Regions from separate parts of the Streptomyces sp. NPDC001816 genome, predicted to be linked through region 1. Evidence: riboswitches for the same ligand, from Rfam matches in the RefSeq annotation. Region 1 holds a riboswitch; the other holds the start of a gene.
The links. Region 1 has a riboswitch for ZMP and ZTP ahead of ACFYZZ_RS38730 (glycine hydroxymethyltransferase). Riboswitches for the same ligand answer to the same signal wherever they lie in the genome.
Positions count from the first base shown of each region.

Region 2: another riboswitch for ZMP and ZTP. It lies ahead of ACFYZZ_RS07480 (bifunctional 5,10-methylenetetrahydrofolate dehydrogenase/5,10-methenyltetrahydrofolate cyclohydrolase); the one in region 1 lies ahead of ACFYZZ_RS38730 (glycine hydroxymethyltransferase).

Region 1 covers NZ_JBIATY010000015.1:123,398-127,173, forward strand. Annotated here, with positions in the region: gene ACFYZZ_RS38730 (glycine hydroxymethyltransferase) at 112-1,560, opposite strand; ZMP/ZTP riboswitch at 1,593-1,684, opposite strand; gene rocD (ornithine--oxo-acid transaminase) at 1,785-2,990, shown strand; gene ACFYZZ_RS38740 (glutathionylspermidine synthase family protein) at 2,987-3,776, opposite strand, start outside.
Region 2 covers NZ_JBIATY010000002.1:390,701-394,476, forward strand. Annotated here, with positions in the region: gene ctaD (cytochrome c oxidase subunit I) at 1-52, opposite strand, end outside; gene ACFYZZ_RS07470 (RNA polymerase sigma factor) at 51-614, shown strand; gene ACFYZZ_RS07475 (CU044_5270 family protein) at 607-1,629, shown strand; gene ACFYZZ_RS07480 (bifunctional 5,10-methylenetetrahydrofolate dehydrogenase/5,10-methenyltetrahydrofolate cyclohydrolase) at 1,630-2,487, opposite strand; ZMP/ZTP riboswitch at 2,511-2,591, opposite strand; gene ACFYZZ_RS07485 (hypothetical protein) at 2,619-3,458, opposite strand; gene ACFYZZ_RS07490 (MarR family winged helix-turn-helix transcriptional regulator) at 3,519-3,776, shown strand, end outside.

The sequences.
Region 1 (3,776 bases):
GGGTTCGGTGCGTGGGGAACTGCGGACCGTGGTGGCTGGTCGCGCCCGCGCGGCGGAGCCGCATATTTGATGCGGCCCCGCGCCCCTGGGGCGTCGCCCCTCAGGGAGTGATCAGCCCAGGTCGACTTCCGGGTACAGCGGGAAGCCTGCCACCAGGTCCGTTGCCCTCTGTGCGATTTCCTGGGACACCTTGTCGTCCAGGACGTGGGCCGCCTTGGACGGGGCTCCCGACTTGGTGGTGCCCGGCTCCGTCGTCGTGAGGACCCTGTCGATCAGGCCCGCGACCTCGTCCATCTCCGCCGTGCCCAGGCCCCGCGTAGTGAGGGCCGGGGTGCCGATGCGGATGCCGGAGGTGTACCAGGCGCCGTTCGGGTCGGCCGGGATGGCGTTGCGGTTGGTGACGATGCCCGAGTCGAGGAGGGCTGTCTCCGCCTGGCGGCCCGTGAGGCCGTACGACGTCTCCACGTCGATCAGGTTGAGGTGGTTGTCCGTGCCGCCGGTGACCAGGGTGGCGCCGCGCTTCATCAGGCCCTCGGCGAGGGCGCGCGAGTTGTCGACGATGCGCTGGGCGTAGTCCTGGAACGAGGGCTGACGGGCCTCGGCGAGGGCGACGGCCTTCGCGGCCATGACGTGCGGGAGCGGGCCGCCGAGCACCATCGGGCAGCCGCGGTCGACCTGGTCCTTCAGGGAGTCGTCGCACAGGACCATGCCGCCGCGCGGGCCGCGCAGGGACTTGTGGGTGGTCGTGGTGACGATCTGGGCGTGCGGGACCGGGTCGAAGTCGCCGGTCAGGACCTTGCCGGCGACCAGACCGGCGAAGTGGGCCATGTCGACCATGAGGGTCGCGCCGACCTCGTCGGCGATCTCGCGCATGATGCGGAAGTTCACCAGACGGGGGTAGGCGGAGTAGCCCGCGACGATGATCAGCGGCTTGAAGTCGCGGGCCTGGGCGCGCAGCGCCTCGTAGTCGATCAGGCCCGTGGCCGGGTCGGTGCCGTAGGAGCGCTGGTCGAACATCTTGCCGGAGATGTTCGGGCGGAAGCCGTGGGTGAGGTGGCCGCCGGCGTCCAGGGACATGCCGAGCATGCGCTGGTTGCCGAAGGCCTGGCGCAGCTCGGCCCAGTCGGCCTCGGAGAGGTCGTTGACCTGGCGGGCGCCGGTCTTCTCCAGGAACGGGGCCTCCACGCGGTCCGCGAGCACGGCCCAGAAGGCGACGAGGTTGGCGTCGATGCCGGAGTGCGGCTGGACGTAGGCGTGCCGGGCGCCGAAGAGCGCCTTGGCGTGCTCGGCGGCCAGGGACTCCACGGTGTCGACGTTGCGGCAGCCGGCGTAGAAGCGGCGGCCGATGGTGCCCTCGGCGTACTTGTCGCTGAACCAGTTGCCCATCGCCAGCAGGGTGGCCGGGGAGGCGTAGTTCTCGGAGGCGATCAGCTTCAGCATCTCGCGCTGGTCGGCCACCTCCTGGCCGATGGCGTCGGCGACGCCCGGCTCGACGGCACGGATGACGTCGAGGGCGGCGCGGAAGGCGGTGGACTCGGTGGAGAGGTGCTGCTTCGGCATGGGGACCTCCGGACGGTGTGCGTACAGCGTTCACGTTCGGCCCAGGCGCACGGCACTGTTTTCCCGCTCGGGCCGCTCCCCGATGGTCCGTCCCATCCCTAGCGCGCCAGTCACGGCCCGCTGATCAGCCTACCGGGCGCGCCGGATCGCGCAGGTCCCGCGTCCACCATGCGAGCGAGGATAAGAAGGGGGTGCATCCGACTCTCTGGCCCTTTGGAGTTCCCGTGAACGCTACGGAGACGCTCATCGCCGCCGCCGACGCCCACAGTGCGCACAACTACCACCCGCTGCCGGTGGTCGTCGCCACCGCGGAGGGGGCCTGGATGACGGATGTCGAGGGGCGGCGCTACCTCGACCTGCTGGCCGGGTACTCGGCATTGAACTTCGGCCACGGCCACCCGCGGCTGGTGGCGGCGGCCCGGGCGCAGCTGGAGCGGGTGACGCTGACGTCGCGGGCGTTCCACCACGACCGGTTCGCCGCGTTCTGCACCGAGCTGGCCGCGCTGTGCGGCATGCAGATGGTGCTGCCGGTGAACACCGGCGTCGAGGCGGTGGAGACCGCGGTGAAGACCGCCCGGAAGTGGGGGTACCGGATCAAGGGGGTGCCCGCCGAGATGGCGAAGATCGTGGTCGCGAGCGGCAACTTCCATGGCCGTACGACGACGGTCATCAGCTTCTCCACCGACCCCGAGGCGCGGGCGGACTTCGGGCCGTACACGCCGGGCTTCCAGATCGTGCCGTACGGCGACCTGACCGCGATGCGGGAGGCGCTCACCGAGAACACGGTCGCGGTGCTGCTCGAACCGATCCAGGGCGAGTCGGGGGTGATCGTCCCGCCGGCCGGCTATCTGCCGGCGGTGCGGGAGCTGACCCGGCAGCGGGACGTGTTGTTCATCGCCGACGAGGTCCAGTCGGGTCTTGGCAGGACCGGGCGGACCTTCGCGTGCGAGAACGAGGGGGTCGCACCGGATGTGTACGTGCTGGGGAAGGCGCTGGGCGGCGGGATCCTGCCGGTGTCGGCGGTGGTGTCGAGCACCGAGGTGCTCGGGGTGTTCGGGCCGGGTGAGCACGGATCGACGTTCGGCGGGAACCCCCTGGCGTGTGCGGTGGCGCTGGAGGTGATCAGGATGCTGCGGACGGGCGAGTACCAGGCGCGGTCCGCCGAGCTCGGCGAGCATCTGCACCGGGAGCTGGGCGCCCTGCTCGGCACCGGCAAGGTGACGGCGGTGCGCGGGCGGGGGCTGTGGGCCGGGGTCGACATCGCGCCGAGCGTCGGGACGGGCCGGCAGGTGTCCGAGCGGCTGATGGACCGGGGTGTCCTGGTGAAGGACACCCACGGTGCGACGATCCGGATCGCGCCGCCGCTGGTGATCAGCAAGGAGGACCTGGACTGGGGTCTCGCCCAGCTGCGGGAGGTCCTGGCGGCCTAGAGGATCACGTGCGGCAGGAAGCGGGCGTACTCGTCGGTGATCAGGCCCGAGGACTCGCGCAGGCCGAGGCCGGCCGGCTCGTCCCGGACGACCCAGGCGCCGAGGACGAGGTGGTTGCCGTCGAAGGCGGGCAGCGGGGCGAGCTGCTGGTAGCAGCAGGGCTCGTCGCGTACGACGGGTTCGGCGCCGGGCTCGTGCACGGTCACGCCCGCGCCTTCCCGTCCGAGCAGCGGCTTGGCGACATAGCCCGTCGGCCCGGCCAGCTCGCGCGGGCCGTCCAGGTAGGCGGGCAGCAGGTTCGGGTGGCCGGGGTACAGCTCCCAGAGGATCGCCAGCAGGGCCTTGTTGCTCAGGAGCATCTTCCAGGCGGGTTCGATCCACAGGGTGCTGCCGGTGCCGCCGCCGTTGTCCAGGGTGTCGAGGACATGCCCTGCGAAGGCGTCGGTGGTGAGCCACTCCCACGGATAGAGCTTGAAGATGCTGCGGATGAAGCGGAGCCCGTTGTCCACGAAGCGGCCGGAGAGGGTGTCCCAGCCGATCTCCTCCATGGAGATCCAGTCGGTGGCGAGGCCGGCCTGTTCGGCGGTCTCCTTCAGGTAGGCGACCGTCATCAGGTCCTCGCCGAGTTCGTCGGCGGAGGAGTGCGCGAAGTGCAGCGGGCTGCCCGGCGGGAGCAGCGCGGCCTGCTCGCGCCAGGCGTCGACCAGGCGTTCGTGCAGGGAGTTCCACTGGTCGGCGCCGGGGAAGCGCTCCTCCATCCAGAACCACTGGGGGGAGGCGGCCTCG
Region 2 (3,776 bases), on a different contig from region 1:
TCACGGACGAAGGGTGTGACGATCCGGGGGGTGCCGGACACGAACCGAACATGAGCAACGACGAGATCTTCGCCGCTGCCTATCGCGAGCACTACTGGGCGGTCAGCCGCTATGTCGCCAGACGACTGCAGGGGCGGGCCGACGAGGTGGAGGAAGTGGTGGCGGAGGTGTTCACGGTGGCCTGGCGCCGCCGGTCCGACCTGCCCGAGGCGCCGCTGCCCTGGCTGTACGGCGTGGCACGCAACTGCCTGGCCAACGCGGTACGCGGCTACGGACGGCGGCGCAGGCTGGTGGACCGGCTGGGCAACGACGAGGCGGCCCACGGCCGGCACATCATGGACAGCCCCGACACCGAGGCCCCGGGCGCCTGGGTGCACGACGCGCTGGCCCGGCTCTCCCCGGCGGACCAGGAGGTGCTGCGCCTCGCGGCATGGGAGGAACTCGACGCCGCGGAGATCGCGGTGGCCCTCGGCTGCGGCAGACGGGCGGCGATCATGCGGCTGCACCGGGCCCGGCGCCGGCTGAGAGCCGAGATCGACCGGATGCGGCCCGCCGCACCAGCCCTGCCCGCCCCCGCCGACGCGACCCTCTGCGAGGACCACCGACATGGCTGACGAACTCGAACTCCTCCGCCGCGCCAACCCGGCGCCGACCGACGGCCCCCACTTCGGCGACGGTCCGCTGGACCACCGCGCCGAGCGGCAGTTGGAGCGACTGCTGCACGAGGACCGTCCACGGCGCAGGCTCCGGCTGCTTCCGGCGCTCCCCGGCCGTACCCCGCGCGCCCGGCTGGTCTGGAGCCTCGCCGCCACCGCCGTCGTCCTCGTGGTCGCCGGCAACGCCGTGCTCGGCGGTCCGAGCACACCGCGGGCCGTCGCCGCGCCGCGCCCGCTGACCGTCCGGCTCCCCTCCACGCCCGTACCCCTGCGGGAGATGGTCGCCCTGGCCGACGCGGCCGCGGCGGGCGGCTCACCGCGCCTGCGCAAGGGCACGCACGTGCAGTCGTGGAGCCTCGGCATGAGCGACGGCAAGCACCCCGTCACCGTCCCCGAGGAGCGGGTGGTGCGCTGGCGGGCGGACGACAGCCACACCGAACTGGTCGTCGCGACCGACCCGCGCAGGCCCGGCCGCCCGGTCCTCACCGACGAGGGCGACGACCCGCACGAGGTGGCGGACGGCCATGTGATCAGCCGGACCACCTACCCGCCGATGTGGAACGACGCCCCGCCCGAGGGAACCCCGCCGCACACCGCGGCGCGTCTGCGGGCCTACCTCACCGAGATCGCCCGGCCCGAGATCAACCGCAGCACGGCCCCGCTGAGCACCGCCGAACTGTTCGACGCCGTCGGGGAACTGCTCGACCACTGGACCCCGGGTGCCCGCGAGTCGGCGGCCCTCGTCCGGCTGTTCGCCGAGGCCGAGGGGCTGCGGCCGGCCGGCGAGGTCACCGATCGCCTGGGCCGCCCCGGACACGCGTACGTGTACGACACCCGGGGCCTGCGCCACATGCTGATCCTGGAACCGCGCACCGGCGCCGTCCTCGGCATGGAGACCACCTTCACCCGGGCCGAGCCCGAGTACCGGGTCAAGGCCGGGGACGTCATGGAGTACCGCGCCTGGATGCGCTGATCACACGCCGAGCCGCCGGGCGGCGGCTGCCGCGGCGTCGACGGTCTGCTCCAGCAGCGTGGCGATCGTCATCGGGCCGACACCGCCCGGCACCGGCGTGATCAGCGAGGCCCGCTCCACGGCCGAGTCGAAGTCGACGTCGCCGACGTTCCCCGCGTTGTACCCCGCGTCGACGACCACCGCGCCCGGCTTGATGTCCTGGCCCCGGATGAGACGCGGCCGGCCCACGGCGGCGACCACGATGTCCGCCTCGCGGACCGCCGCCGACAAATCCCGGGTGCGCGAGTGGCAGTACGTCACGGTCGCGTCCCGGGCCAGGAGCAGCATGCCCACCGGCTTGCCCAGGATCGCGCTGCGGCCCACCACCACGGCCCGCTTCCCGGCCGGGTCGACGTCGTACTCGTCCAGCAGCCGGATGATGCCGCCGGGCGTGCAGGAGACGAAGCCCGGCAGGCCGAAGCTCATCGTGGCGAACGAGGCGAAGGTGACGCCGTCGACGTCCTTCTCCGGCGCGATCGCCTCGAACGCGGCCCGCTCGTCGATGTGGTCGCCCACCGGGTGCTGCAGCAGGATGCCGTGCACGGTCGGGTCGGCAGACAACTCCCGTAGGGCGCCGACGAGTTCGGCGGTGGTCGTGGCGGCGGGCAGCGCCACGTGCCGGGACTCGATGCCGGCCTTGCGGCAGCGGTTCTGCTTCATACGGACGTAGGTGACGGACGCCGGGTCCTCGCCGACCAGCACCGTGGCCAGACAGGGCGCGCTGCCCGTCCGCTCGGTGAGATCGGCGGCCTTCTTCGCGGTCTCCTCGACGATGCGGCGGGCGAGGGCGGTGCCGTCCATGAGCCGGGCCTGTGTCATCTGCACTCCTGAGCTGGGTTGACCTTCATCGCCCAGGCGCGCGGCATGCTCCAAGGGCCGCTCCCCGGTGGTACTCCACCTCAGCGCCAGTCACGGCCCGCCCACAGCCTAACCGAGCGCGCGGGCGGCACTCAGTCCGCGTCCGTGGACCCGGGTGCCGTGGGATCCGCCCCGGCGAGGAAGGCGTCCGCCTGGGCGGCCAGCCGGTCCGCGCCGATCGCCCCGGCCCAGCGGACGATCTCCGCCGCAAGCGCGACGGCGCCCGCCTCGTCGCCCGCGTCCCGGGCCAACACGGCCAGCAACAGCTGTTGGGACAGGGTGCCGGGCACCGTGCCGGCCCGGGCGCCCAGCGCGGTGGCCCGCCGCCAGCGCTCCCCGGCCCGCTCGCCGTCACCGGCGTCGTGGTCGTGGTCGCCGAGATGCCGCAGCGCCTCGCGGGCCAGCAGACCGTCCGCGCCGGCCTCCCCGGCGTGCAGCGCTGCCGTGTAGTGCCCGGCGGCGGCCGCCCGCTCGGCGAAGTGGTTCTCCGTGATCAGCCCCCGGTACATCGCCGCCCAGCCCCGCCGCACCTCGTCCGGGGCGCTGTCGTGCAGCTCCCGCGCCCGGTCGAGGAGGGCGGCCAGCGCCTCGGGGTCCTTGCCGTCCGGGCCGATGCGCAGGGTGCCGTCGACCAGGAGCAGCCGGCCGTAGGTGTGCCTGAGCCGGAGGAAGCCGGTGTCCCAGTCGCCGTCCGGGAACTCCTTCTCCGCCGCCTCGAGCCGCTCGGCCGCGGTGTCCGTCCCTGCGAACCAGTCGCGGTCCAGGGCGACTTCGGCCGCGGCCCGGGTGATCCGCGCACGAGCGGCGGGTTCGTCGGCGGTGACCCCGTCGAGCAGCCGCGCGGCCCGCTCCCAGCGGCCGGCGGTGCTCAACTCGCGTGTGGCGTCCAGAAGTTCATCGATATCAACGAATGCGTGCGCTGCAGTGGTCATGCCGGGCAACGTAGTCAGGCGAAAAATGATCCACAAGAAAATCACTGCGGGAGGCAGACAGTGCAGGACTCGGTGGACCGGCACGTGGCCGTCTGGGCGCGCGAGCTGGACTGGCTGGACCCCGTCAAGGAGGCGATCGTCGCGAGGCTGGCGATCCTCGGCCGGCACACCGCCCAGGCCCGCCGGGACGTGCTGGACTCCGACGGCCTCAAGTACTGGCAGTACAAGATGCTGTTGATGCTGCGCAGGTCCGGGCCGCCGTACGAGTCGAGTCCCTCGCAGCTCGCCGAACGGCTCGGCCTGACCCGGGGTGCGCTG